3 regions of the Peribacillus sp. NPDC097895 genome follow, and region 2 is predicted to be linked to each of the others. Evidence: riboswitches for the same ligand, from Rfam matches in the RefSeq annotation. Region 2 holds a riboswitch; each other region holds the start of a gene.
The links. A riboswitch is a leader RNA that binds a small molecule or an ion and turns the genes downstream of it on or off. The one in region 2 is predicted to bind S-adenosylmethionine.
Positions count from the first base shown of each region.

Region 1: linked by a shared signal. The riboswitch ahead of mmuP (S-methylmethionine permease) and the one ahead of ACQKMH_RS14395 (methionine ABC transporter ATP-binding protein) in region 2 are both predicted to bind S-adenosylmethionine.
Region 3: linked by a shared signal. The riboswitch ahead of ACQKMH_RS16430 (5-methyltetrahydropteroyltriglutamate--homocysteine S-methyltransferase) and the one ahead of ACQKMH_RS14395 (methionine ABC transporter ATP-binding protein) in region 2 are both predicted to bind S-adenosylmethionine.

Region 1 covers NZ_JBNNSH010000001.1:1,713,308-1,723,599, reverse strand. The annotation lists gene ACQKMH_RS08340 ((S)-benzoin forming benzil reductase) at 1-126, opposite strand, end outside; gene cls (cardiolipin synthase) at 207-1,664, opposite strand; gene ACQKMH_RS08330 (metal-sensitive transcriptional regulator) at 1,878-2,141, opposite strand; gene ACQKMH_RS08325 (CoxG family protein) at 2,312-2,755, opposite strand; gene ACQKMH_RS08320 (DUF4309 domain-containing protein) at 2,936-3,463, opposite strand; partial or broken gene ACQKMH_RS08315 (hypothetical protein) at 3,739-4,014, shown strand; partial or broken gene aspA (aspartate ammonia-lyase) at 4,078-4,451, opposite strand; gene ACQKMH_RS08305 (asparaginase) at 4,474-5,448, opposite strand; gene ACQKMH_RS08300 (helix-turn-helix domain-containing protein) at 5,690-6,091, shown strand; gene mmuM (homocysteine S-methyltransferase) at 6,349-7,311, opposite strand; gene mmuP (S-methylmethionine permease) at 7,301-8,695, opposite strand; SAM riboswitch class I at 8,779-8,881, opposite strand; gene ACQKMH_RS08285 (flavin reductase family protein) at 9,120-9,728, opposite strand; gene ACQKMH_RS08280 (alpha/beta hydrolase) at 9,749-10,292, opposite strand, start outside.
Region 2 covers NZ_JBNNSH010000002.1:614,966-625,257, reverse strand. The annotation lists gene ACQKMH_RS14410 (iron-containing alcohol dehydrogenase family protein) at 1-616, opposite strand, end outside; gene ACQKMH_RS14405 (MetQ/NlpA family ABC transporter substrate-binding protein) at 688-1,509, opposite strand; gene ACQKMH_RS14400 (methionine ABC transporter permease) at 1,558-2,226, opposite strand; gene ACQKMH_RS14395 (methionine ABC transporter ATP-binding protein) at 2,213-3,229, opposite strand; SAM riboswitch class I at 3,298-3,404, opposite strand; gene ACQKMH_RS14390 (MBL fold metallo-hydrolase) at 3,660-4,484, shown strand; gene ACQKMH_RS14385 (hypothetical protein) at 4,655-4,843, opposite strand; gene ACQKMH_RS14380 (YheE family protein) at 4,941-5,144, opposite strand; gene ACQKMH_RS14375 (YheC/YheD family protein) at 5,208-6,404, opposite strand; gene ACQKMH_RS14370 (YheC/YheD family protein) at 6,401-7,768, opposite strand; gene ACQKMH_RS14365 (YheC/YheD family protein) at 7,772-8,842, opposite strand; gene ACQKMH_RS14360 (YheC/YheD family protein) at 8,858-10,219, opposite strand.
Region 3 covers NZ_JBNNSH010000003.1:25,115-35,406, reverse strand. The annotation lists gene ACQKMH_RS16440 (hypothetical protein) at 1-347, shown strand, start outside; partial or broken gene ACQKMH_RS16435 (MFS transporter) at 449-952, opposite strand; gene ACQKMH_RS16430 (5-methyltetrahydropteroyltriglutamate--homocysteine S-methyltransferase) at 1,004-2,107, opposite strand; SAM riboswitch class I at 2,190-2,290, opposite strand; gene ACQKMH_RS16425 (hypothetical protein) at 2,480-2,917, shown strand; gene ACQKMH_RS16420 (glycerol-3-phosphate responsive antiterminator) at 3,110-3,652, shown strand; gene ACQKMH_RS16415 (MIP/aquaporin family protein) at 3,872-4,696, shown strand; gene glpK (glycerol kinase GlpK) at 4,720-6,210, shown strand; gene ACQKMH_RS16405 (DUF2164 domain-containing protein) at 6,509-6,754, shown strand; gene ACQKMH_RS16400 (glycerol-3-phosphate dehydrogenase/oxidase) at 7,184-8,836, shown strand; gene ACQKMH_RS16395 (CdaR family transcriptional regulator) at 9,391-10,292, shown strand, end outside.

The sequences.
Region 1 (10,292 bases), on a different contig from region 2:
CAGTTCAGCCATATCAGGATGGGCTGTACGAGAAATTAAAATGCAATGATCACTTGTCTGCAAACATCTCTTGGCAATGGCAGCACCTAAACCTTTTGAAGCTCCTGTGATAATGAAAGTTTTCATAGCAGTTCCCCCTTTTATTGTTTATTCTCCATTGTACCAAAAGAAGCGGCCCATATAGTAATGGGCCGCTTCTTTTATAATTACAAAATGGGTGATAACAGTCTTGCGATGGACTCTTTAAAACGAATCCATTTTGAACGCTTTTCAAACTCTTCAATGGTAAGTTGCCTGCACACTTCTACATCCTTATAAAAAATCCTCGTAAGTGTTTCGGCCATGCCTTCGTCGTATATGAAGGCATTGACTTCAAAATTCAATTTAAAACTTCGGACATCAATATTTGCGGTCCCCACCGAAGAGACCTCTTCATCCACGACAATCATCTTCGCATGGATAAATCCATTATCATAGATGAAAATTTTAGCCCCAGCTCTTAATAACTGCCCTGCATTGAAAGTTGTCGCCCAATATACGAAAAGGTGATCAGGTTTATTGGGTATCATGATCTTTACATCCAATCCTGACAAGCTGGCTATCCTGAGAGCATCCAATAAACTTGCATCCGGAATGAAATAAGGTGTTTGAATGAGAATCGATTTTTTAGCTGAAGAAATTAATTTAATATAGCCGTTTTTAATTTGTTCCCATTCAGAATCCGGCCCACTTGTCACAATTTGCAAATCTATATTGCCTTGAGGCTCTAAAGTAGGAAAATAATGGGGCTGATAAATGATATCATGGTGCTTTGATGCCTGGTTCCAGTCCAGGATAAAACGGGTTTGAATGGCTTTGACTGCCGCTCCCTTTATCCGAAGGTGTGTATCTCGCCAATATCCAAATTTCGGATTAAGCCCTAAATATTCATCTCCTACATTAAAGCCGCCGACATACCCTACCTTTCCATCTATGATGACTAGCTTTCGATGGTTACGGAAATTCAACCGTAGATTTATAAACTTTAACTTGGATGGAAAGAATGCCTCCACACGGCCGCCAGCCTGCCTAAATTCCCTAAAAAATCTTTTGGTCATTCCTCTTGATCCCAACTCATCGTAAAGCAGGCGAACTTTGACACCTTCATTGGCTTTTTTAGTCAAAGCATCAATGAATTGTTTACCAAGACCGTCCCTTTGAATAATGTAATATTGTATGTGAATGTGGTTTTCAGCCTCTTCGATATCTTTAAATAGCTGTTCAAACTTCATTTTTCCTTCCGTAAAGATATCAACTTGGTTATCTTCCGTAATAACGGCATCATTGTTTCGAAGGTGCATATAAATCAAATCACGATAATTACTCGAAGACGCATTTCGAAAAGGAAAATGATCCGTAGATAGCTCTTCCATCTGTTTATCAAGGATTTCTTCAATCCCTATCTTCTTCTTATCCTCCCATTGGAATAAGTGCGCGTGCCTCAAACTCGTTCCAAAAAGAAGATATAAAATAAAACCGACTACAGGCAAAAAATATAATACCAATAACCAAGCCCAGGTCGTGCTCGCTTCCCTTCTTTCAAAAAATATAACGATCGTAGCGAATAATATATTAAGAATGATAACGAGGCCGAGCAAAACCGATGTAACATGCGTAAATTCCATAGCATAACCTCACTCAATTTTTATCCCTTTAAGGATAACATGCCAATTCTTTATATCAAAGGATTTGCTTATTTGAAAAAGAAAACCGAGAATTCACAAAAATGGGCCTCTTCCTATGGAGGCCCATTTTTAAAAAAACATCCACCGAACCTTAAAATTTCCCAATATGGGAGGATGCCTTATCCAATTATTAACCAAAAAACACAAAATGTCTTACCGGCTTTTCACTAATAAATTCACGGCTTCTTTAACAAGATCCTCGGGATTATTTTCTCCGGTTTCATTAGCTTCCCGTACGCATTCTACAAGATTCGAGCTTACAATTACCCCAATTGTCCTATCGATCGCAGATCTAGTGGCAGATAACTGCGTTACTACATCTCTACAATCTTTGTTTTCTTCCATCATTTTCAAAATACCACGAAGCTGCCCTTCAATTCGTTTGACTCTATTTTTCATCTGCTTTTCATATTCCATGTGAGGTGGACCTCCTACCCCTATAACTTATAATTTTCATCCTGACATCATACCAAATCTAATTCAACTTGAAATGAAGCTTGATAAAAATCTTACAATTTATAATACATACCCCTTAGGTATAATTGTCAAGCGCCAATACCCAAAATTGCTTGATCGATATGTAATTTCTATTTTTGCACGAGAAGATTTTGTGCCATGGCTTCAGAAAACTCAATCGTCATTTGGGGAACATACGTTTTTAACAAAGCATTAACGATCGGGGCTTTAGCTCCTTTTGCCGTTATCGCCAAGCAGCCAGTCATTTTAGTCTGTCCGATACCGCACTGTTCTGCTAAAAAATAGCCATACCCATCAAATTTTTGATTTAATCCCCGTAGTTTAAATGTTACCTTGTCGGGTTCGTTCCATTCCAAAATATTCACTTCAAGTTTAATTTTCTTTTTCATCAATCCTAAATCGCTTTTAAACTCCCATATAAGTGTCCCATCATTAATCATCTCATGATTGATATACCCTGGTACAAGAGGTGCCCAACTATCTATGACACTTACAAACCCCCATACGGTGTCTATTGAAACCGGTAAAATGATACTATGCAATCCTTCTGACAAAGCAGTTCCCCCTTAATCATTTTACTTCCATCTTGTTAATGTATGGCTGAACAATATTGATTAGAACGGTAAGAATAGATTCTTAAATAGAATTCTCCCGGTGGTAAGAAAAAGATAATAACAGCAAAGAATCGCCCCTCTGCAATAAAGGGACGATTTCTTTTGTGTGGTGGTTACTTATTAATCTGTCGCAAATTCAACCGTATACATATTCAATCTTGGATCAGGGTTAATCCAGGCGCTTTCAAACACGAAGACCACTTTATAATTTGAGTAATCGGTATAAGTGACATAGTACATCCCTTCTTGCTCCACTTCACTTACAGGCTCACCAATCAATCCCTTCAACATGGATAAATGAATGGTTTGCAATTTCGGATCAAAATCATCAATGGCGGTAATCGTTTTTCTACCTGTTGAACCGTCATAGAGGAATCGGACATTCCGGCTCCAATAATTGGCTGCAACGGTACTTAAATCTTCCGGTGCACCCCAGGCTTTTTCCACTTTCTTCAACGAATCACCTACAGAAAATGGTCCACTGTTAATGGATTGCTGGGATTCATAGGCTAAACCCATGATTTGCCGAATCAAAAGGTCTGGCGTAGATTGCGATGATATTGAATCTGATGAAGCACAAGCGGCCTGCCCACTAAACATAAGCAATGCTAGCATTAAAAATGTAACGCTTCGAATAAAACGATTCACTTGTTTCAAAGCTATCCTCCCTTTCCCACCTAAAAATGACTAATTACATTTTTTAAAATATCTAAAAAAAGATGAAAAATTGCGTATGTCATTCTGGTTTTACCTTTACTATTACTATTCATTGGCACTTTGGACACATACCATTGGTTCAGAAAAAAACCTTAAATGAAATATTAAAACTGATTAAGCCATTTCAAGTGAGCTGTATTTCTATTTATATATTTATCCTGATCAAAAACTAGTCCTAATCAGAACTTAGTTAACTTGAAGCCAAGCAAGCACTTGATTTAGTTCCTAAAAAGGCTGCAGGCACTGCAGCAGGACTGACTGGCATATTTGGATATTTGGGTGGATCTGTAGCGGCTAATGCTATTATGGGATATGTAGTAGACTTTGCATGTTGGAATGCAGGTTTTACATTAATAACGATTTCTTGTGTTCTGGCAGTAGTGGTTTTTGCAATTACATGGAATGTTCGTGAACTTTTTCGAATATTCAATTCGCGATACTCTTACGCAGCTTATGAATGTTTGGGGAAACTTTCATTTTAGTTGTATATAATTAATGACTATGCCTTAAAACCTACGGTGGGTCCTAAAGGCAAAGTCATTACATCAAAAATCATTTAGATTAATGTTTTCAACTACTATACGATTATTACCATCAAAAAGAGAAGCTCCCGCTATACCGGGTTTTGTCATCTCATAAGGATTTAGAATCAAATCCAATTCTTCTTCTTTCAACACATCATCTTGTAGACAAAGTTCGTGAACTGATGCCTTTTAACATCGCTTCACGCACAATACGTGAAACCACTTCGTAACCAAGGTGCGGATTGACTGCCGTAATCACTCCGACCTTTGTTCGACATTATCTTTTAAATGTTGCTCATTTGCTTTATAGCCTTCCAAACAATAAAATGTAAAGACATTGAAAGCATGTTCATAAGGCTAATTAATTGCAATAAATTGAATGCAAGGAATACTTCCCCTTGCTCCTTTGTATGTTTATCATGTAATATCCTCTGCTATCGGTGTTTCCATCATTTCCTTCACTTTCTTTGAATCCTGTGTCTTGGCTAATATCCACATCAACTTGGGAACGATAGCTTCCGTATTCATATTTCGGGAACGAATGATGACATTCTGATTTACTTTTCGTCCCACTTCATATATATCCATATCTTCCCCTTCCTCTAAACATTGGGTAGTAATGACAACGGATATTCCACACTGTACCAGCTCATTCAATTTCTCTAGAATATTTCTACCTTGAAATGGAATACCGCCGCTCCCATAACTTTCAATGACAATACCTCGATATTGATGTTTCAGAAAATCAAAGAATTCTGGCTTAATTCCGGGATGCAGCTTTACCAAAGCAACATCCGTGCAAATGGAAGTATCCAACTTAACTTCCTTATTATTCGGTAAAGGAACAGGCTTACCATACTCAATTTTATCTTTGTATATAGAAGCAATATAAGGATAATTAATACTTTCAAATGAATCATAACTTTTCGTTCTCAGCTTAATGGCCCTTGTACCCTGAATGACTCTACCATCAAAAACCACATATACTCCGCCAATCTCTTCACAAGCAAACCGAATCGCGTCAGAGATATTTCTTTTGGCATCTGTCTTTTTAAAGGCAATTGGGATTTGAGAACCTGTAATAACAATTGGTTTTCCTGAATCTTGTAACATATATGAGAGTGCAGCTGAAGTGTAACCCATTGTATCTGTTCCATGGGTGATAACAAAGCCATCGTAATCATGATAGTGCTCATGGATGGATTTTGCCATTACTGTCCAATCTTCCGGCTGCATATTTGTACTATCAATATTCATCAAAGGCTTACTATCAATCTGACATAGTAAATCCAAACCTGGTAGGTGCCCTAAAATTTCCTCAGCTTTCATCTCTGGAACAAGTCCGTTTTTCCCTTCTAACGAAGCAATTGTCCCACCGGTAGTAATCAACATCAACTTCTTCTTTTTTACCTTCAAATTCTCCACCATTCTACCTCCCATAAGCCTCCCCGAATCGCCATCATTCTATGCATCTCAGAAAAGGATGAATTCTTCTCAATCGTCTACGTTACGCGTACATCTCATGTAATTATAGTCATGAACCCGTGTGAAATCAAGCGGAAGTTATTCATTACGCGTACACTTTATTGTCATATGATGTTATAATAGCTTCATACAAAGGAGAGTAATAAGGATGATTTTAAATAGATTAACTACATTAAGAAAGGGCAAAAGGTGGTCTTTGCAATATACGGCTGACAGACTCGGAATCGCCAAGAGTACTTATGCCGGTTATGAATCGGGTCATCGCCGCCCTTCATTGGAAACGATTAATTTATTAGCTGGCTTATATGAGACGTCCACGGATTACATTCTAGGCAGAATTGATGATACAGCTTATAAGCCTGAAGGGGTTTCGACAGAATCGAGTCAAGTCAGGGAATTAACGGATTTTTCAACAAATTTGGAGCTAGCTGTCGATGGAACCTCTCTTTCTGAAGAAGAAATGATTCACTTTATTGCGTTTATTAGAGCTAAGCGGGAAGTGGAAGTAAATCGCTATAAACAAAATGATCCAAATGATCCATTGAGCTAGGGTATTGTAGGTGGATTATTCTATGAACCTCATAAGGAAATATAAACACATAAGCAGTGTGTCACGGGAAAGTTGAGATCTGTTCCCATCGAAATGTAATTGAAATCCGGTTTGTTGCGAGCAGCATAACTGAACCTGAATAAAGATACCAAAAAGAACAGGTTGCTTCATTCCTGTTCTTTTTGTTTTCATTTTATGACTATTTACGAGCATCCCTTCTTCTTACACACCTTAAAAAAGTTTTCTATTAAAATTGGCTATGAGGACACGACCTCAGATGGTCGCCACTTTCTTGAAATCTCTTCAATATGATGAGGTGCCGTTCTGCAGCATCCTCCAATTAAACGGGCCCCTGCATGGTGCCATTCTTCAGATTTCAGGTCGAGGCTGTTACATGATTCTTGGCCATGCCAAGTTTTAGTTTCTGGATTATAGGTTTCACCAGAATTAGGATAAACAATTATTGGCTTTTGTGTGTTTGCACTCAACAACTTGATGGCTTCCGTGATACCTGATACTGGGGCACAGTTAATGCCAATTGCTGCAATTTGCTCACTGCTCTCAAACAATCTCGCACACTCCTCCAGGGAGGTACCGTCACTTATCTCTTTCTCATTTTTCAAAGAAAATGATAGCCAAGCATACACATCTGGATAATCTTTCAATAATGAATCCAATACTTTTGCTTCTTGCAGGGAAGGAATCGTTTCAAATGCTAGGAGATCAGCTCCTGATTCAATTAAAGCAGATATTCTTGAGCGATGAAAATACGCTAAAGTTTCATCTGAAACACCATAGTTCCCTACATACTCTGAACCATCTGCAAGGAAAGCCCCATAAGGTCCAACGGATGCAGCGACCAATGGCTTAGGTCTAATCGTTTGATTTTCTTCCTTCCAAAACTCATCCCTTGCTCTTCTGGCAAGTAACACCGTTTTCTTTATTAACTCCAAAGCCTCTTTTTCTTGTATTCCACGGAGGGCGAAACCTTCAACAGTAGCTTGGTAGCTTGCCGTTATCGCACAGTCTGCTCCAGCACGAAAATAGTCAGAGTGAACCTGATAAATCACTTCTGGATTTTCAATTAATACACGCGCGGACCACAGGGGATCATCCAAATCACACCCATGCCTTTCAAGCTCTGTAGCTAGAGCTCCGTCCAAAATCATGACTGAATGATCTCGTAAAATAGCATCAATCGGATTCATTTTATTCTTCATGGCCTACTCCTCTTTTCTTTATAGTTTGTGTTAGATAATAACTTCCAAAGCAAAACAAAATAAATGGAATACCACAATATAGTGCAATTCGTTGTGTAGGATCAAATGCTATTCCTATACAAGAAGCAAGACATAGCATGAAGGAAACGATTGGTACGAGTGGATATAATGGTGTACGATAAGCCAAATCATTTACTGAATTTCCTTCTTTTATATATCGTCTGCGAAATAGAAGCTGTGACGCGCTAATACTCATCCAAACTACAACCACGGCTAGTCCCGAAATGGATACCAGTACTATGTATACAGTATCCGGAGCAATAATACTCGAGAACAGGGCCAAACCACCGCCCAACATACTGAAAATGACCGCATATATCGGAACACCCCGTTTTGTCAATTTTGCAAATATTGGTGATATAGTTTTTTTATCCGCAAGTGACCAAAGCATTCTGGATGAGGCATATAGTCCTGAATTTGCAGCAGACAAAATGGCCGTTAATATAACAAAGTTCATAATATCCGCTGCATATGGCACTCCAATCCGTTCAAGAACTGCTACAAAAGGGCTCTCTAATACGCTTGCATCCGAAATAGGCAATAATGCGGATAATACGACGATGGTTCCTACAAAAAAAATAATTAATCTCCATAATGTCATACGGATTGCCTTTGGTATCGTTTTTTCTGGATTAACCGTTTCTCCAGCTGCAATTCCGATTAATTCAGTTCCAGAAAATGCAAAATTCACCGCAAGCATCGTCATTAGAATGGCAAATGCCCCATTAGGAAATAATCCTGCATGTGTAAAATTGGAAAACAACGGAGCTGATTGCGAATGATTGACGGGGATAAAACCTAGCATTGCCGCAGCTCCTAACATAATAAATATCACAATCGCAAATACCTTTATAGAGGCAAACCAGAATTCGGATTCAGCAAAAAACTTAACAGTCCACGCATTTAAGACAAAAACCAAAATGGCAAATAAAGCGCTCCATATCCAGACATTGATTGAGGGAAACCATCGCTGCATCAACAATCCTGCAGCCGTGAATTCCGAACCCAGTGCGACAGTCCAAGTTAGCCAGTACAACCAGGCTACTGTATATCCTGTCCCTGGTCCTATGTATTTCGCTGCATAGCTATGAAACGCACCTGTCTCGGGCATTTGTACTGCCAGCTCACCTAAAGATAACATGACTAGATAGACCACTAATGCTCCAATCAGATACGAAAGGATTGTACCAAACGGGCCAGCCTGTTGAATCGTATAACCCGAACTTAAGAATAAACCAGTTCCAATCACCCCGCCAAGCGATAGCATTATTATATGACGTGCTTGCATTTCCCTTTGAAAATCATGCTTCCTTTTGTTTTCCATTCCTACTCTCCTCTATCTTGCATCCAGAAAAAACGAAAACGCACTCTAAAAAAGAGTGCGTTACTGACAAATAAAAACGTTCGGTCTTATCTATCAAGGTTTCACCCCCTGGAATTAGCACAGTGTCCTTGAAGACCTGTTGCTGAGGTTTCATAGGGCCAGTCCCTCCACCTCTCTGGATAAGAAATTATTTTTTTATAACTCTATCAACCTATGAAAAAATTGTCAAGTTTTGTTTTGGATAATTCAGACTTCCTTTAAATTCCTACAAGTCTGATTCCCTGGCATAGAAATGAAAGGATTGCTTGTTTTAGCACAGTCGTTCACCATATTTGATTGGTGATAATACTAACCGGGAATATTTTTTTTGTTTTAAGAAAAATGGCGACATCTTAAAAAATGTCACCACTTTCTTTCTTATTCCTTAAGGACGTTCTATTTCAAATAATTCCCCTAGTTTGGTATAAGTATGACCTGCTAATCTTGCTACAGGTTTTAGCCCATTCTGGTCAATTCGGCCATTATGGTAAATATCTTGCTCTATATGATAGCAGACTATTTTTCCTATCAATAAATCACAACCAGGTTTATTCTTGGAACCTGCCAATGGTATCGCATGCTCTAATATACATTCAAAGCGTATCTTCGCTTCTTGCAATCCTGGTACGGATACCTTATCACTAACTGCCGGCGTGAAATTAGTAAGTCCCAATTCACTTTCGTCCGGTGGGAGTTCCTTGGCCGTTCTATTTGCATCAGCAACATTGTTTTCATCTGTGATATGAACAACGAATTCACCCGATTGAATGGCATTTCGGGCTGTATCCTTTGAAACGCCTTCTTTCCGTTGAATAGAAATGGAAATCATCGGAGGATTGGAACTGACGATATTAAAAAAACTGAACGGCGCTATATTGATTGTACCGGTTTCGGATTGTGTCGTAACAAGGGCTATAGGTCTCGGTATTATGCTTCCAGTCAAAAACTTATAATTTTCCCGTTCAGTCAGACTTTCAGGATTAACTGAAATCATCTTCATTCCCTCTTTCATTCTTATAAAAATTTCTGTTGAAACCATGAACCTGCTGCCTCAACCTCTGAACGTGTTAACTGATGACCATAATTTTCCCAGCGAACATCCACTGTAGCACCAGCTTGCAGTAATAGTTGATTGAGTTCTTCCGTTTCTTCTGCCGGGCAAATCGGATCGTTTTTACCTGCAGCAATAAAAACAGGTATATCCGAGAGGGAAGGCAATGCAAGCCCGCGCCTAGGCACCATTGGATGATGAAGTATCGCTCCTTGTAATGCCCCTTCGAAATGGAACATCAAACTTGCCGCTATATTGGCACCATTAGAATAACCTAATGCTACCACTTTGTCACGATCAAAGTCATATTTTCCGGACGCTAAGCCCAAGAATTCATAAAGCTCTTTCGTACGGAAGATCAAATCTTCTTCATCAAAAACCCCTTCAGATAACCGGCGGAAATATCGAGGCATTCCGTTTTCAAGTACATTTCCCCGTACGCTCAATACGGATGAACCCGGTGAAACCATTTCCGCTAACGGCAAGAGATCTGTTTCCGTTCCTCCC
Region 2 (10,292 bases):
CCTGGCATTGCCTTGCGGCTATGTGCGCCAATTCAATACAGACAGACTTGGTGGCTAGTTTTTCCACGAGTGCATTGCCTTCATACCATTTCGCCAATGTATCACCGATTCCAGCCCGTAAATAGGCAATGGGGGAATCCAATAGTATTCCTGGCTCGATAAGTAACATCCAGGCGCTTCTTTCATGAATGTCATAACGAACATATGAACCATCATTATCATATATGACACTTAGAGGTGTCCATGCAGCGCAGGTGGAAGCCAGAGTTGGAATGAGGATGATATCCTTATGAATCGAGTTTCCGGCCGATTTGGCGAGGTCGAGCAGCTTACCGCCGCCGATGCCGATTATTGCATCCACACCTAATTGAAGAGCAGCCTTCCTGACGCGTTCAATTTCTGAGTCACTGCATTCCCCACTGTATGTGAAGAAGGCGGTTTCAATATTTATTAATGAAGGAAAAAAGGGTTGAGCAGCTTTCCATGATTTTTCTCCATGAATAATGAGTACTTTGCTTATGTTCCCTTTACTCAGTTTTGCTTCCAGGGTGTCAAGAATATTTGCCCTGCAGGCATAATAGGCGGGGCCGCTGCGGACTTCCAGTAGGGTATTCATATTTATTCTCCTTAATGTTTAGGCCTGTTCCCAGAAAAGGGAAACAGGCCTCGAATATTGTGGTTTATTGATCACTTCATCCAAGCTGGTTTTCCGAAACCGGTAAATTTGCTATCAATCACTTTTTCAAATTCGTCGGATTCTACTACGGATTTTATATCCTTGGCAAATTGAGCGTCAACATCCTTTGTATTCACTGCGACAACGTTTCGATACATATCCGGCATATTTTCTAAAACAAGGGCATCCTGGAGTTCCATTTTCGCTGCAAGAGCGAAGTTGCCTGGTACCGCAGATAGGTCAACACTGTCTGTTGCCCGTGGCAATTGAGCGGATTCCAATGGCTTGAATTGGATGTTTTTTGGATTTTTCGTTACATCTTTTTCAGATATTTTTAAAGGATCGACATTTGGATCGACTTCAATTAGCTTTTCATCCACCAGTACTTTTAGTGCACGTGCGAGGTTTACTGGATCATTAGGCACTGCCAGGGATGCACCGTCTTTAATTTCTTTCAGTGTTTTATATTTGTTTGAGTATATCCCCATTGGTGCTGTAGGAACTATGATAAGGTCAGAAAGCTCTAAATCATTTTCTTTAGCGAAGTTATCCATATACACTTTATGCTGGAATAGGTTGGCATCGATCGAGTTGTTGCCAAGTGACTTATTCGGCTGGATATAGTCGGTGAATTCAACGATTTCTATTTTGTACCCGAGATCTTCCAAACCTGGTTTGATGGCTTCTTTAACCATGTCGGCGTAGGGCCCGGTAGTCGCCCCAATCTTCAATTCTTTTTTGTCTTCTGTTTTTGGTGATGCATCATCGCTTCCGCAAGCTGCCAAGCCAAGAGCGAGTGCACAGACTGATAATAATGAAGCTATTTTCTTCAAATGAAATTCCTCCTGAAATGTATTGAATCATTGAAAAAATGAGTGATTCTATCGTTTGTTCACTAAGTATGAAGCTTTGTCACCGACCATTTGAATGATTTGTACAAGGCAGATCAACACGACGATTGTCGTGATCATGACTGTGTTGTCATAACGGTAATATCCGTACCGGATGGCCAGATCCCCGATTCCCCCTCCGCCGATTGTCCCTGCCATTGCTGAGTAACCGATAAGTGAAATGGTCGTTAATGTAAGCCCTTGAATGATTCCCGGTCTTGCCTCTGGAAGAAGTACATCCTTAATGATCATCCATGGAGTGGCACCCACGGCAATGGCAGCTTCAATCACTCCTTTGTCTATTTCACGCAATGCCGATTCAACGATCCTTGCAAAAAAAGGTATCGCGGATACGGATAGGGAAACAGATGCCGCTTTTGGCCCAATCGTTGATCCAGTTAGCAGATCCGTTAAAGGAAGAAGAGCCACCAAGAGAATGATGAAAGGGATTGAACGGACTATATTGACTGCAAAGCCGAGAGATCGATTCACGACGATATTTTCAAAAAATAAATTCCTGGTCGTCGTAAACAGTAACACGCCAAGTGGCAAACCGATAAGAAGGGCTATCGCAAGGGAAATGCCGACCATATAAATCGTTTCAATAAAGGCTTTATTAAGATCCGGTAAAATATTGACGATGGATTCAAGCAGTGACATGTTTTAACACCTCCACAGAGCTGGAACGACTCTTTATATATTCCAATGCCGAATGAATTTGTTCGGCTTCACCAATTAATTCAATGATCAAGATCCCAAATGGGATATCCTGAATATACTCAATCTTACCGTGCAAGATATTACCCTTTACTGAATGGGATTGGAGAGTATCCGAAAGAATCGATTCACCGGCGGTTTGCCCTTCGAATTGAATTTTGATGATCGTTCCTTTACTCTCTTCAACCAAATGTGAGGGAAGTTCGAAATCCAGGACACTGCTAATGAATTGCTTCGTTAACTCCTCTTTAGGCTGTGAAAAGATCTCATATACGGAACCCTCTTCTATTACGCGGCCATCCTGCATGACGGCTACTCGGTGGCATAGTTCTTTGACCACTTCCATTTCATGTGTAATCAGCACGATGGTGATCCCTAGCTCCCGACTTATCTTTTTTAATAACTGTAAAATCGCTTTAGTCGTTGTAGGATCCAGGGCTGAAGTCGCTTCATCACATAATAGTACAGTAGGGTCATTGGCTAGAGCGCGTGCGATGCCTACCCGTTGCTTCTGGCCACCGCTAAGCTGGGCCGGGTAGGCATCTTTTTTATCACTGAGCCCAACGATCTCCAAAAGTTCCAATACACGTAACCTGATGGCAGCCTTCGATTGGCGTGCAGCCTTCAACGCGAAAGCAACATTTTCAAAAACGGTTTTGGAACTGACCAAAGAAAAGTGTTGAAATATCATTCCGATTTTTTGACGTTGTTTACGAAGCTCTTTGCTTGATAAAGTGGTTAAGTCAATCCCGTCAATGATGATATTTCCTCCTGTCGGACGTTCAAGCAAATTCAAGCAGCGGAGTAATGAGCTTTTTCCGGCTCCGCTGTAGCCGACAATTCCGTACACTTCCCCTTTTTGAATGGTCAAAGATACGTTATCCACTCCGATAACTCGGTTTTTTTTCGAGATGTATTCCTTTCGGACCGAACGGATTTCAATCATGAACCTTCCCCCTTAAACATAAAAAAACTGTCTCCATTATTCTGAAAGAGGCAGCGAAATTATATCTCGTCTTATCTTTCAGAATGCAATCATTCTGCAGGAAGTGGCACCGTTCCCGATCGGGGCGGTTGCCGGACATCACAGGGCCTGATCCCTCCGTCACTCTTGATAAGTAAATTATTATTATTTTGGAATATTTCAAGTTTTTTAATATAATCTATATTATTTGTTAATTTATCCATTGTCAATCGATTCTGTAATTTTAGAATAATTTTTTTGCCTGACCAAATGGTTATGATGCCATTTTCATATCTTTCCTTCCAGGTGGATTATTCCATTATTTCCTTGTCAAATGTGTAAAGAGATAATACATTTATTGTAATAATGTGAAAAAGATAAACTATTTTTACAATGATGGGGGAGGCAATGCATGATAGAAATCAAGACGGTAAATGATGTGGTTTGTGTGCACGGGACTCCAAGTGGGATCAAATCGGGGATGAGTGTCTATGTCTTTGTAACGGATGGTCTATTGATTGATACGGGCGCACAGATATTGTTGGAAGAACTTATTCCATTCTATGAGACTGCCGATTTCGATTTAGTGGCCCTTACGCATTATCATGAGGACCATACGGGGGGAGCAGCCTGGATAAAGGAACATAAACAGGTCCCGATATTTATTCATCCGATGTCGGTCGATGTTTGTGCGAGGGATGCTGAATATCCTGAATATCGCAAAAAATTTTGGGGGAAGAGAGACGCATTTAAAGCTGAGCCGCTAGGGAAGACCATTCATTCCCGTACCCAAACGTGGGAGCCGATTTTTACTCCTGGTCATGCAAAAGACCATATGGTGTTTTTGAATCACAGTAATGGCATGCTCTTTTCAGGTGATCTTTTCGTAACACCAAAAACAAAGCTTGTCCTAAGGGAAGAGTCAGTCCCGGTCATCATCGATTCCATAAAAAGATTACTCCAATATGACTTTAAGGATGTTTTTTGCTGTCATGCGGGGCATGTTCCCGAAGGAAAGGAAATGTTTCGAAAAAAACTGGATTATTTGGAAAACCTACGTGGTGAAATTTTGCGTTTACATGATCAAGGACTGACCGTTCATGAAATACAGCAAGTCGTTTTACCGAATCGCTATCCCCTTATCGAGAGATCTGACCATGAATGGGATTCGGAGCATATCATTACATCGATTTTAAACGAAAATGTTTTGAGTGCGAGGGAGAATGGGACTATTTGAATGCTATCCGTTTAACTGTCCGACTGCATGTTTTCTATTTGTCATTCAAGAACTTGAATGACTTATAAAAGTCGGATTTTATGTAGGGGGAATGCAGTGCAAGCATATTTTCTTGATACGGAGATGAACGGGATAAAGGGGCGGGTTCTCCATAAGAGAACCCACCATCGTTAGTTGTTGACATTGGGATCGGTTTCATCATAAAAATCATGTGCTTCCTCGATGTTTCGAAGATTAGCGACTTCATATACATTTCCGCCTGCCATTCCTTCATTGATGATACGGTCAATATCCAGGTAAACGGAGTCCTTGCCATCATATTCGGTATCTTTCAAAAATGTCATTTTTTCTTTATCCAAAATAAATCCCTCCTAACCTTTTCATTAGTTTTAGGCAAAGGAGGTTTTTTTATTCTGTTTAGGGATTTCATGAATGTAAAAGGGTGGGTTCATTCATTCATTCATATACATGGAAGACCATTAAGTCATGGATCATGCTTTTGAGTTTGGTTTCATCTGTTTCGGAAGGCGGGTTGGCTGTCCACTCGATGGATCCATCTTTATGATACAAAGCTTGGACTACCTGTTTGTTGAAGAAAAAGGAAATTTTCCATCCTGGCAGATTCTTATGCAGTGGTGCCCATTGAAAATGAGTGATCATATGTATTACCTCCATATATGCTGTCTCTCATTTAATTATAATGGAAAACGGCAGCTGGAGGTGTTATTTTATTGTCAGGTTGGAAAAAGTTAATTCAATGAAAAGATTTTTTAAATGTAAAAGCCGGTTGGCTTCAATTTCCTCTTCATCGAATTGCATGGGCTTTGAGTTCACTTCGTATATGAAGAGCGAGCCCGATTCATCTTCGCCTATATCAATGGAAAACTCTCCAAGAAATCCGATTTTTTTTGAAAGAATCTCTCCGCATTTTTGAGCAATATTCGCCAAGTTTAGATCCAAACTTCTTGATTGGAGGCTTTGATAGGGGAAAAGCTTACCCCCTCTCGGAGTGTGGGTAGTGATTTCCTGTGTTTGTGACATCCTTACAGCTTTGCCAGTCACATTATAAAATCCCTTTTCATAATGGACGAGAATCCGGTAATCGTAACGATGACCAAGAAGTTTTTTTGGTATGATCGCTCGTTGAGCAAGGTAGCTTCTTTTTAATAAATCCCTTTTTTTTGTTTCCCAGAATGAAGTGAAATCCGGAAAGGATTCACCATGTTTTAGGCTATTGAACAAAAGTGTACCATCAGGATTTTTGATGATGGTGTAAATGCCCTTCCCTTGGCTTCCTTTGCAAGGTTTTAGGTATATATGCTTGTGGGCCTCCAGGAAAGCATTAAGGCATTCGCCGTTTCGCAGCAATGTCGTGGGCGGAAGGTGATTGGAAAGGAATTCATCTTCCTTTAATGCTTCAAACATTACATATTTATCTAAAAAACAGGGATTGAATAGAATCATTCGGTGCTCTTTGATGTGGTTGATGATCCGTTCGAATTCACCGGATGACTCGTAGCGCCTCGATGGAATCCGGTTATAGACAATGTCAGGGAGCGGCATCCTGCACTCGATCCACTTGTTTGTTTCGGAGGAAAAGACATATCCTCTCAATGACTCCGAATGAAGGGCGTTTCCTGTGAATGCATAGGTCAAAATTCCATGTTTCGATAAATATAACGATAAATCCCGAAAAAGGGTCAAGTTTCCTCCTAAACCTGATTCCCTTTTGGGATTGAAAGAAGTCAATATCCCAACGACGAGCATCCTGGAAACGGGAAATATCGTGATTGGTAATAGTGTTTGATTCAAATGGTCCTTTTTATAGCGGATTTCTTCCGCGGCAGCGCCGGCGAATAGTTCTCCATTCTCTTGGGTGTGGTACCAAGATTCAGAGGGGATATCGTAAAAAATATTCATCGCTGCACACTGATGGCATTTGTAATCGTCTGTTCCGTAAGATAAATGGCGTAATCCAGGCTAAGCTTTCGGGTTAACAATTCAAAATCCTTGAGTTTTGGATGTGAGAATATGGAGCGTCCTGGTTTCGAATTTGCTTCAAACATCCAAACCTGGCCCTTTTTATCCAATCCAAAATCAAATCCGATTTCTGCGATGATTCCGTCCATGTGTCTTTCAATACTGTCACTTAATACTAGTGCGGCTTCCGAGAGCTTTTTCTCGACTTCTTTTGCTTCAGCGTCATCTCCGAAAAGTTCAGCAATCGTTTTGATGACCCCGCCACTTTTAATATGGGTCGTGACGCTGCCGGTACCGGCAATTTTAGCGGCGATGGCGGTTACCTGCCATATACCATTACTGTCCTTGTTCGTATGAACGCGGAAATCCACTGGGCGTTTTTCGGATCGTATTAATGGAATGCCCTGCTGCACGATAAGATTTTCAAGCGGTCGGTCATGAAAGATATGTTTAACGATGGATTCAAGTGTGGAAAACTTTTGCAATTTATTTTCCTTAGCTTCATTTGTATAGCGGCAATAATACACATCATCATGCTTATCGTAAAGAATTTGATGAATGCCTAGACCCAAGCTGCCATGAATGGGCTTTATATAAACTTGACGGTAGTGGGAAAGAAGGGTTTCTACCACAGATATGGATTGAAATGGATACGTTTCCGGTAAATAAGGCAGGGCCCGCTCATCCGCACATAACCTTTCATTTACATCCCATTTATTGAAAAAACCTGGATTGTACCATGGAATGGTATATTCTTTTTGGAATTTTTGCTTCACTTCTTTAGGTCCATCGCGGTTTTCCGTCAAACGATTGGGAAGCCGGTCATAAATGACATTTGGAAAAGGGAATTCATCAATGTGCCAGTTATCGTTCTCAAACACATAACCCTTGATTGTCTCCTCATCCCAATTGATTACATTCTCTCCGAAAACAAAGGGGATACAGCCTGTTGTTTTGCTCAGGGAAAGGAGCTTTGAGAAAAAATCCGATCTTTCCCCTAGCGGTTTGTTTGAAAGGCCGGTGAAGCCTGAAGAAAAAATTCCAACCAGCGGTCCGATATGGATGCTTTTGCCGTATATGAATAAATGAAGAGGAATATCGGTGTGATCGAATATAAGCGATTCCGCGAGACTTTCCGATAGGACGATTGATTGATTGATGGCCGGGTTTTGTTTCACGGTGGCAGGACATGAATGTTGTCCGAAATAGATTAATTCAATCTCTGCCAAATCTCCAAGTTCTGAAGGGTAGAAGAGGACATTGCCAGGGATAGCGGCAATTTCTGCAGGATAAGTCTTTCTCATTTTTTATTCACCTGCTTTCTGAAGATGTTCGGCTAAATACTGGCTATATTGAAAAGGTGCGCGATGTATATCTTTCATGGTCTCCGGCTGTAGTAGCTGAATGATTTTCCTGCCAGGTTTCGAGTTAATGTCCATTATCCATATTTGCCCTTTTTTATCGATACCTAGATCAATTCCCAACTCGAATAGCCTTTCAAAGACAGCTTCGGTTTCTGCAGGCAGTGTACGAAGGATATGCTGGATCTTTTGTTCGACAGGAATCGTAATGGCTTCCGGATTATTCTTGATGAAAGTATCCAATGAAATGGCTTCCCCGCCAGTGGCCAAATTTGAGGTAATACTATCTTTTTGTCCCGTGCGAATGCCGCGGCACCGTTCCATCCATTGATTTTTTTCGTTTTTTTGAAGTAAAATCCGCAAATCGAATGGTTCGTTTTTTTGATTGCGAAGTTCCAAATATGGCTGGCAAAGGTAACGGTATCGATTTAATAAATGCTGAAGCCATTTGTTCAGCTGAGATGTAGAGGTAAATGGGCGCTCGTATTTGGTGCCTTTCTTCGTCATGGATACCAAAGTGCCTTCTTCGGTTTTTGAAAGTAGATAGATTCCTGTGCCGCCCGCACCGAATTCAGGTTTGATAATGACTTTATTCAAGCGTTCCAAATGACCGATAATATCTTCAGATGTCGTTACTTGAAAGGTCTCTGGAAAAAATGCTTGTAGCAGGGGGTGTTTTTTTAGGATTTGGTAAACTTCCCACTTTCCAGGAAGGCCGAGCCCCAAAAAATTAGAATGACCTTTTAACCAATCGATTTTATCCCGCGTTTCGGTTGTCTCGCGCGATAATCCATGGAAACAGCGGTCATATACAAAATCGGGTAAATCAAAAGATGTAGGAATCCACGTTTCTTTCTCAGCATCAAAACGCTCGCCCCGCACTTTCTTTAATTCCATATCAATATTTTCCGGTGTGAATTTACAAACTTTCATATTGAATGATTTAGCCGTTTTGGCTATTTCGGTGAAGTAGTTGTTTTCATGTATATCCGACGTGGCCATTAATCCAATTAACACGTGCTAGCAACTCCTTTATGGATGGTTTTCGCGGTTAAGGGTAAGCATGAAGTCTATGATGGATTTTACTGATGGACGAAAAGTTTCATAGTTGCCTTGAAATTTTTTCGATGGTTTCGAATTCACTTCGATGATCCATGGGTGGGTGTCGGAATCTAGAGCTAAATCAATCCCTAACTCCCCGAATAGATCGTCATGGTTTTCAACCAAAGCCTGGGCAGTGTTTTTAGCCAACCTTATCAGCTTTTGATACATGCGGATAGCTTCCTGATGGTCAAATACTTCCTTTAGAAAATCCGAGCCGTTTTTCATCACCCCCCCTTGTGCTAGATTGGAAACGATGGTACCAGGATCTCCAATCCGGGCAACCATCGATGTAACTTTCCATTGAAATTCATCATTCTGATGAAGGAGTATGCGGAAATCAAGCTTTCTCTGATCAGTTTCGAATAGGGAAATCCCTTTTTGAAGGATGTAGGCTTGTTTTCTGGAAAAGATTTTTAAGGTTTTAAACAACTTTTCATCCGTGTCTGCAAAATGCACATCCTCTATATTTCCGGAGTGTTCGATTTTCCATTTTCCGGAAACTTGCGTTAATCTACATATATTCCTGCCTTGACTGCCTGACGCCGGTTTGAAATAGACGACCGAATGCTTTTCAATAAATGTCAAAAAGGGTTCCTTCTCGTTAAAAAGAATCGTATCAGGCAAATTGGGGAGCAACGCATTTTCTAAGAGAAGCAGCTCATGTACATCATACTTGGAAAGGAACCTTCCGTTGAACATTGGTATCGACCGTGCCTCGAGTTCAGTTTTAAACAGCTCGAAGGAATGCGATACTTCAAGTTTGCGTGAATGTATCCGATTATAAAGTACATCCGGAGTGGGAAGTGTTATCGGTTGCCAACCATTTTGACCTGACAAATATCCTTCCACTACTCCTTCTTCAAGAGACTGTAATTTAACTAAATAGAAGGGGATCGCCTGTTGAATACAGTATGAATTCATTTCCTGATAAAATTTCTCCATCTCGCCGAAAGTCCCGTCTTGCAAGGGAGACTGGTTCATGAGTAACGCCAAGAAAGGACCTATTTTAATTGACTTTCTTTCCGCATGAAATGAGACGGAGATTGGATCTGAAAAAGCAGGCAGGGACAACATTTGATTCATATCATAAGAAAGTTTCAGTGTCGGCTGGGATGAAGGGAATGGTTGGACAAGAACAGGGACGGAACGGCATCCAGCCTGGATCGTAACAGGTTCTCCAAATTGAAGGCCCCATTCCTCAAATAGTTTTTCTTCGATAAACAGTAGTGCCTTCTTTCTAGTCACCGCAGGATTTACCGTTATGAAAACTTTCTGATGGTTAAGGTTCATATTAATTCCCCGTTTGCACTAAGTTTGAAGTCCTTTATTAATTAAATGATGGGCAAAAGTGGATATCACATTC
Region 3 (10,292 bases), on a different contig from region 2:
GGAAATATTATTTTTGGAATGGGACTTGCGAGTTCAGAGGATTGAAACATGATAATCGATTGACGAATATGCTGATTTATTTAGGGGGGGCTACCTTTAATTTAGTCAGTATGTTGATCATATATAGCTTAGTGTATCAGAATATCTTGGAAAGCTCGGTAATCTGGTATCAATTCATATATTTTTCCTTCTATGTAATGTTTTTCTCCTTATTTCCGATGTATTTTTCGGACGGGTCGCCTAGTGATGGGAAGGCCGCAGAATTGGTCTTGAAGAACAAGCTGGAAGATAGGGTGACCGATGATATATTTGTGAAGAAAGTGGATGATGAAGATAGCTGCAAGTAAAAAGGGGACGTGCTGATGGACGTTCTTTTTTTGTTGCTTTCAGCTTTAGGATCCATCATAAGGCTATTATATCGCCTTATGATGGATGTTTATATAACGTTCTAAGATTTTATGGACTCTACTATTTCACTGCTTGAGGATGAACTTGAAAGGACCAGAACAATGACCATGGCAATGGCAACGCCTGTTGCACCGATCCAGGTTATGGAAGAAAGGGATACTTGTTCTACAGCAACACCGCCAATTCCAGCACCGGCCGCCATGGCCAATTGCATCATCTACTGATTCAGACCGAGCATGACTCCTGATGATTCAGGCTCAAGGGTCGCTAAATGATATGGCTGTGTCGGCCCTGATGACCATGCTGCGAACGACCATAATGTAAGGATTATCAAAACGCCCATCAATGAATTCGTAACGATGGATAACATGATGATCATCACAATATGCAGCGCCATACCGCCAATTAGTGTAAATGATACACCCCATCGATCCATACTATATCCGCCAAACTTTGATCCGATCAGGCTGGCGATGCCGAATATAAGCAAAGCCGTGCTAAGTAGAGAGTCACTTATCCCTGATACGGATAGCAGGTAGGGGCTGCCGATTAGGTTGTTCGAATCCTGTAAATCAGTAATAATGTCGCCGCCTCGTCATTCCCAAACTTCTTTTGCTACATCAACGATGAATTTCAACTTCTCCCATTGTTGTTCTTCCGTAAGCTTGTTGCCATGATGGGTGGAAGCGAATCCGCATTGCGGGCTTAAGCATAGTTGTTCGAGGGGAACGAATTGTGAGGCCTCTTTAATGCGTGCCTTAACAGCTTCCTTGTCTTCAATTTCCCCATTTTTTGAAGTGACGACTCCCAGAACGACCCGGGCCCCGCCGTTTGGAATGTATTCCAATGGTTTAAAATCCCCTGAGCGGTTATCGTCATATTCCAAGAAGAATCCCTCTACTTTTTCTTTTGCCAATAATGTTGGGGCTATGCGTGCATAACTTCCTTCAAATGCCCACGTTGACTGGTAGTTTCCACGACATAAGTGTGTCGTGACGACCAAATCCTCGGGTTTTCCTTCCAATGCACCATTAATTACACGCAGTGCTAAATCGATTAATTGTTCTCTCGAATATTTTCCATCTTTGAACTGAAAATCTGGAGCTGAAAGTCTGGCAATATATACATCATCCAATTGAAGGTAACGCACACCTGCTTCATAAAAGGCTTTCAAAGCAGCTTGATACGCTTTAATGACATCATTTGCATAGTCCTCGATATCAGGATAGATGTCTTCATTATGAACACCGGCAGCAAACAATTGATTGGGACTGGGAATGGTTTGTTTGGCAACGGCACGTCCGTCCACTATTTTGTTCAATTCAATAAAGTCATGAATGAAGGGATGCTCGGGATTGAATGAAACCTTTCCTGTATTGCGAACATTATATCGCTCAGTTTGCACCCCATCGAATGTAAGACCTTTTTCAGTTACATATCCCTCGATGCCATTTAAATGTTCGAGGAAGTCAAAATGCCACCAAGTTCGTCTGAACTCCCCATCCGTCACGGCCTCTAATCCAACTTCAATTTGTTTATCGACAATCAATTCGATTTCTTCCGTTTCAACTTCACGAAGTCGCTCCGCCGAAATGGTACCTTCCTTCAATTGCTTTCTAGCTATATGTAAACGATCTGGTCTTAATAAACTTCCGACATGGTCCGCTCTAAATGGTGCTTTCGTTAATGTGATTGACATGTTGCATACCTTCTTCCCTTTGATAAAATAAACACCTCTTCTTAAAAATAAGAAGAGGTGTTGGCAACAAAGCTATTTACTCTTCTTATCTTCAAGTTTTACACTTCTGGAATTAGCACAGTACATGAAAAGTCTGTTGCTGAGGTATCAAAGGGCCAGTCCCTCCACCTCTCTGGATAAGAGTTGTCTATTAAATTAATTATGACTATACAGGGAGTTATGATAAAGGTCAAGGGTAGAGGCGGAAAATTTAGAATATAGCGATTATTCATAGTAGCTTTGCATGATGATTAACCACATTGGTGAACCTGGCATATGCTATAACCCACGCATGCGAGGTGGGTTATTGAAAGTCAGAGGGGGAAAGCCGGGATGAATACATTCGATCACTTTAATGTTTTTGGGAATGGTATACCGATAAAGGTAACTGCATCCATGCTAGAGAGAATTATAAACATGAAATCTAATGAGCAGAAAATAAAAGTCGAGATTACGCCAAAGCATATAGTGCTTTGGGGAACGACGGAAGTGAAAAAAATGATGTTTAAGAAAAATGTACCTTTCCGGATTACAATAAAACCGGTTCACGTTGATAATAGAACGATTTCATTTGAATTAGTGGAAATGAAACCTATTGATAGGAATTTCATTAATCATAAGATATTTAACAGACCGCCATTTTTTGAATTTGAAAATAGAATGATCAAAATGAATGTGAATGCTTGGAATATCGTGAGAAAAATCCCCGTGGGCACGATTAAATCGTATGAGCTTGTCGAAGGTGCATTGAAACTGAAAATCTCTTTATGATGAATCATCTTTAGGGGGATTTTACATACATTCTTCCCCGTACTGTATTGGGGATACCAGGTATGTTAGTGTAAGGATATGGTGACAAGTGATTCTTCGATAAGAAAAAATGTGTTTGATAAATCAAGCACTTTAAAATATACTAAAAAACTTAAAGTTTAGAGTTTTTCCGGGACATAAGGGGGAAAATGGATGGACCAGAAGATTTTGCCTGCCTCTGCAAGCATGAAGGATTTTGAAAGATTTCTAGATAGTTCCTATGAAATTGGTGTGTTTCTTGACTTGCATATTTCCCAATTGAAAAATGTAAGCATGATGGCCAAGCAGCATAATAAGAAAATGATTTATCATGTCGATTTAATCCATGGCATAAGAAGTGATGAATACGCGACAGAATTCATTTGTCAGGAGTATCACCCCTATGGGCTGATTTCGACAAAATCAAGCGTTATTTTGAAAGCGAAGCAAAAGGGAGTCATTGCCATCCAGCGAATCTTTTTAATAGACTCACATGCGCTGGAGAAAAGTTATAAGCTGGTACAGAAAACGAAGCCGGATTATATCGAAGTATTGCCGGGCGCAATGCCATGGATGATAAAAGAAGTGAAAGAACGATTACAAACTCCCATTTTTGCAGGTGGTCTTATACGGACTTCGGAAGAAGTCCTGAATGCCCTTGAAGCGGGAGCGTCCGCAATCACCACTTCCAAAACTGAATTGTGGGATATCGTCTAATAGGGTCAAAAGTCAAAAAAATTACAGAAAAAAGAATGAATCTTTCAGAAAATATTTGACAGCGTTTTCATAAACTAGTATATTTTGAATTACAAGTTAATACATGTGACGGAGATTAGGAGATTCACACCAGACATACTCATTTATTGAGGATAGTTCTGTTGTGAATCTCCTTTTATTTGTTGGTAAGGCATCATTCTATAAGAGGAGGGGTCATGTATGACTCCATTTTGGGGAGAAGTAGTAGGCACGATGATTTTAATTTTATTTGGTGCAGGTATTGGGGCAGGATCCTCCTTAAAGGGATCTTATGCCAAAGATGCTGGCTGGATTGTCATCACGATTGCATGGGGATTGGCTGTTACAATGGGTGTCTTTGCAGTAGGCTCCATAAGTGGAGCACATTTAAACCCGGCTGTTACAGTAGCATTGGCTATCAATGGAGATTTTCCTTGGGCTGATGTGCCAGGGTATATCGTGGCACAAATGATTGGGGCGATTATAGGCGCGACTCTAGTATTTTTGCATTATTTGCCTCACTGGAAAGCTACGGAGGATCCAGGTACAAAGCTTGGTGTGTTTTCAACCTCACCAGCTATCCCTCATACTTTTTCAAATCTTTTAAGTGAAATGATTGGTACATTCATCCTTGTTCTTGGCTTATTATTTATTGGAGCCGGCAAGTTTACAGAAGGTCTGAATCCATTTGCTGTCGGTTTATTGATTGTTGTTATCGGGATGTCGCTTGGAGGAACAACAGGCTACGCCATAAACCCTGCCCGTGACCTTGGACCTCGTATTGCTCACTTCCTTCTGCCTATACCGGGTAAGGGAAAATCGAATTGGGGCTATGCATGGATTCCGGTTGTTGGCCCGATTGTCGGTGGAGCGCTTGGAGCTGTCTTCTATAAAGCGGTGTTTTTAGGTGAAGTGACGACAATATTTTGGACTGTTCTAGGAGTAAGCCTGATAATATTGGTATTAGCATATGCTTTTGGAAAAAAGCAGTCACGTGAGTTAGAAATTAGCAACATTGCTAGTTAAAAATAAAAGGGGGGAAACGCATTATGGAAAAATATATCTTATCTTTAGATCAAGGAACAACAAGTTCGCGGGCGATTCTATTTAACGAAAAGGGGGAAATCGTACATTCTTCCCAGAAGGAATTCACTCAGTTTTTCCCGAAACCAGGCTGGGTCGAGCATAATGCAAATGAGATTTGGGGATCGATTCTAGCGGTCATTGCCGGTGTACTGTCTGAATCCGGTGTCAAGCCAGAGCAAATTGCCGGTATCGGGATTACTAATCAGCGTGAAACGGCAGTCGTTTGGGATAAGGAAACAGGAGCACCTGTTTATAATGCCATCGTATGGCAGTCCAGACAAACAAGTGAAATCTGTGACGATTTGAAGGGAAAGGGATTAAATGATCTATTCCGGGATAAAACGGGTTTGCTGATAGATGCTTATTTTTCAGGTACAAAAGTGAAATGGATCCTCGATAATGTGGAAGGTGCACGACAAAGAGCGGATGAAGGCAAGCTGTTATTCGGGACCATCGATACTTGGTTGATTTGGAAGCTTTCAGGAGGCAAGGCCCATGTAACGGATTATTCAAATGCATCACGGACACTGATGTACAATATCCATGAGCTGAAATGGGATGAGGAACTGCTGGAGATATTGACTGTACCAAAATCGATGCTGCCGGAAGTTAGGCCATCCTCTGAAGTGTACGCACGTACGATCGAATATCATTTCTTCGGTCAATCGATTCCGATTGCCGGAGCGGCTGGTGATCAGCAGGCAGCATTATTTGGCCAAGCCTGCTTTAATGAAGGAATGGCTAAAAATACGTATGGCACAGGCTGCTTCATGCTCATGAATACAGGTACAAAGGCTGTAAGTTCAGAGCACGGACTATTGACGACCCTTGCTTGGGGATTGAATGGGAAGGTTGAATATGCACTGGAAGGCAGTATATTCGTTGCTGGCTCGGCAATCCAATGGCTGCGAGATGGTTTGCGGATGCTTAATGACGCCAAGGACAGTGAAGCCTATGCAAAACGAGTGGAAAGTACGGATGGAGTATATGTAGTGCCGGCTTTTGTGGGTCTCGGGACTCCGTATTGGGACAGTGAAGTACGGGGAGCGGTTTTTGGTTTGACGCGCGGTACTTCCAAAGAACATTTCATTCGTGCAACACTAGAATCACTAGCGTACCAAACGAAGGATGTCCTTGATTCAATGGAGGCGGATTCAGGCATCGAGCTACAGACATTGAGAGTCGATGGCGGGGCAGTCAAGAATGATTTCTTAATGCAATTCCAAAGCGATTTATTGCGAGTGCCTGTCGAAAGACCAACCATAAATGAAACCACGGCACTAGGGGCTGCGTATTTAGCTGGACTGGCTGTTGGATATTGGAAGGATCAAGAAGAAATCTCCCGGCAATGGGCGGTAGACAAAACCTTTAACACATCCATGGAAGAGCATGATAGTGAAAAATTATATGAAGGCTGGAAAAAAGCTGTACATGCGGCAATGGCTTTTAAATAAAGGCTCTGGATAAACACTATATTGAACAAACAACTAAGACCACTTATAGTGGTCTTTTTTATGCAACTTCTTCAACTAAAGCCCCATTAACTCAAAAAAATTCTATTTTTCAAATCACTTTTAAAGCGCGCTCCTTATTACTCCAAACCTAAACCAAACTATGTTGTAGAATAATTAAGGGTTTACCTCTTTACCTTTCCTTCTTGTACATAATTTCTTATTTAAATATAGCCTGTGATTTACTGAATTTCATATGTATAGTTAGCTATAATATAATTTATTAGGGGGAGTGTTGTCCTTGTTTATAAAACTTACAAAAGACCAACAGCAATTAATGATTTCTGACATTCAATATTTTTTTTCACAAGAAAGAGATGAAGAAATAACCGAATTTGCTGCAGAAAGAGTATTAGATTTCGTTAAGGAGTCGCTTGCTCCTCATTTCTATAACGCCGCTGTCTTGGATGTTAAACATGTAGTTGAACAGCAATTTTCTTCACTTGAAGATGAAATATTAACCCTAGAACGTCCGATAAAAAGATAAACAACTTTTTTGTTGCACATAATGAGTCAAAAACGACATAAGAAAGGAAACCTGTTTCCGTTTTTTCAGTTAATCTGCACCTTTAGTTGAACAAGGTAATCAATAACCTAATTTAACAAAGAATAAATAAAAACAAAGCGAAGTCTTTCTAATATGAGCTAGAGTATGATATACTGAAATCAAGTTAATAACTCGGCCGGAGAACAGGAGAGACCATGAATGCGTTATCGTGAATACGATAATGTGCATTTATGGTCTCTTTTTTTGTTTTTTAAGGCGGATTAGGGATATTAATATCTATATAAACTACTATGCGAACAAATGAACCAATTGAATAGAATGACCCAAATCACGTGTAAACAGTGCGAATAAACCAGGAAAACAAGCTGCTCGACCAAAAGAAGGCATTACTTAAAGGAGGAGTTAGGCATGAGGTTTTCAAATAAATATCGGGAAGAAACAATCGAACTTCTGAAAAAAGAAAAATATGATGTGGTAGTGATTGGCGGGGGAATTACGGGTGCAGGGATCGCCCTGGATGCAACGACCCGGGGAATGAAAGTGGCATTGGTGGAAATGCAGGACTTTGCGGCAGGTACTTCAAGTCGCTCGACAAAACTGGTCCATGGCGGCTTGCGTTATTTGAAGCAATTTGAAATAAAAATGGTTGCTGAGGTTGGGAAAGAGCGGGAAATCGTTTATGAAAATGGACCGCATGTGACCACGCCGGAATGGATGCTGCTGCCGATGCACAAAGGAGGCACTTTTGGGAAATTCAGTACCTCCATTGGACTCCGTGTATACGATTTCCTTGCAGGAGTAAAAAAAGCTGAACGCAGGAAAATGCTTTCTGTTGATGAAACGCTAAAACGTGAGCCTCTCGTAAAGAAAGAGGGACTGAAGGGTGGAGGCTACTATGTCGAATATCGGACAGATGATGCCCGTTTAACGATTGAAGTCATGAAGGCAGCTGTTGATAAAGGTGCATCACCGATAAATTATACAAAAGTAGATAAATTGTTATATGAAAATGGAAAGGTGACCGGCGTTCAAGTTGCCGATTTACTATCAGGGGACACGTATGAAATACACGCAGACAAAGTTATTAATGCAGCAGGTCCTTGGGTGGATTCCATCCGTGAAAAAGACCAATCGAAAAAGGGGAAAACGCTGAAGTTATCAAAGGGTGTTCATGTGGTCATCGACCAATCGAAATTCCCGTTGAAGCAGGCGATTTACTTTGATACACCTGATGGACGGATGATCTTTGCCATCCCGAGAGCCGGCAAAGCTTATGTAGGGACTACGGACACTTTTTATGAAGGCGATCCCGCTGTTCCGGCCGTTACTTCGGAAGACCGTGCCTATTTATTAAAGGCGATTGCTTATATGTTTCCAAAAGTGAAAATTACGGATGGGGATATCGAATCAAGCTGGGCAGGAGTCAGGCCGTTGATAATGGAAGAAGGAAAGGACCCTTCCGAAATATCAAGGAAAGATGAAATATGGGAATCCGATTCGGGCCTTATCACGATTGCGGGAGGTAAATTGACCGGGTATCGCAAAATGGCAAAAACGACGGTTGACCTTGTCGCAGGCAAGCTTTCCGAGCAGTCAAATAAGACTTACCCTGCCAGCAATACAAAAAGAATGCCGATTTCAGGAGGAGATGTCGGGGGATCAAGAAACTTCTCCGATTATATCAAGAAACATATTCAAATGGGGGTCGCCTCAGGCCTCACTGCTAAGGATTCGGAGGGGATTTTGGCCATGTACGGGTCTAATGCACCTGTGTTATTCAATATCGCAAAAAGCGAAAGAGATGGGGGAACAAGTAGTGGCCTCCCGCAGAAATTGTTCGTACAGCTGAAATACGCACTAGATCATGAAATGGCCGCAACTCCAGTGGATTTCTTCTTCCGCAGGACCGGGACCCTGTTATTCGATATCGATCTAGTCCAAACGCATAAACAATCAGTGATTGATTATATGGCTGGATATTTCGGATGGACGGAATCGATGAAGATGGAAAGATCCAATCAACTGGAACATGAAATACTTGGTGCTATTAAAGTATCCTGATTTATACCTGAAACGGATAAACGCCAGTAGCTATGCTGGCGTTTATCTTATTTTCCATGATTTTTTCTAGTTATAGCTGTGTGTGTAAGAGATGAGTACAATGCTGCTCAGCGTGTATTCAATGATAGAATGCTGGCGAATAGAACAAGCTCATCATCAGAGAAGATTAGCCGTACCTGCTCTTATTGTATAAATGATTAAGATGAAATATAATTATCCCAACCGTTTAATTTGAATTTTCTAAATATATAAAGAGGAAATTTGATTATCTGATTTTATAACTGCTTAAAAGGTTTGGAGCCCGTTTTCGATCCGAAATCATTGGGGATTAAATGCTGATTTTTCGGAGCACGAATAGGTTCGAGACAAGGAAAATATGTCTTGAAATTAATGGATTTAGTTTTTTATGTAAAAAATAATCATTTTTCATCACAAACCAGTTCAAGTTTAATGAGAGCTGGTTTTTTTAGTTTCTGTACAATTGGGGAACTAAAGTGAGTGTAATATAAAAAGAAAATAATATATTTCAGTAAGAAAATAAGGTGGGGGATATTTTGTTAGAAAAGCTTGCTCAAGAAATTGCGAACATAACCAGTGAAGTAATTGGCCATGAAGTGCTGATTACAGATAAACACGGAATGGTGCTTGGTTCAAGTGACCAATCAAGAATTGGCACATTGCATCAAGCTTCCCTTGGAGCCATATTTCGTCGTAAGGAAATGACCCATAATGAGGTAGTATCAAGTACTTTAAAGGGAGTAAAGCCTGGAATAACAATCCCGATAGAACTATCAGGGGAATATGTAGGTACATTAGGCATCACTGGATATCCCAATGAAGTAGCAAAGTTTGGGAGGTTAGCTAAAAAGTATGCAGAAATTTTATTGCGTGAGGAAATCATCAATAAATCTTCACTTCTACGTGAAAGGGCTTTACAAAGCCTCGTTCAGGAAATTGCGGCTTTCGATCCCAACCATAGTGATGAAATGCTATTGCTAACTCGAGGAGGGGAATTGGGTTATGATTTAAAACCACCTCGCATAACGATCGTTATCGATCTCTTTCAATTCAATCACATTGCGAGTGAAATTCATCAGCAAGCGTTAAAGCAAGATTCACCAGAAATATATATTCAATCATTAAAGATAAACATAGAATCGAAAATTAAAAGAATCTTTTCGAATAATCAGGATATTGCAGTGTCCTTAGGGTCTGATAAATATGTTGTATTTCATATGTTGGCTAATGAAATGCATGAAGAAGAAATCTATGAAAAGATTAAAATGAAGTGTAAACAGCTTATTGGAGAATTAAAGGAGTTAGGAATTGACGCTTCAATTGGAATTGGAACCATTGGAAGTTTGTCTGATCTTAATAATTCCTACCATGCTGCTTGGCGGGCGCTGAGAATCGGAAAAAAAATGACGGATCATCCAGATATCTTTTATATAAAAGA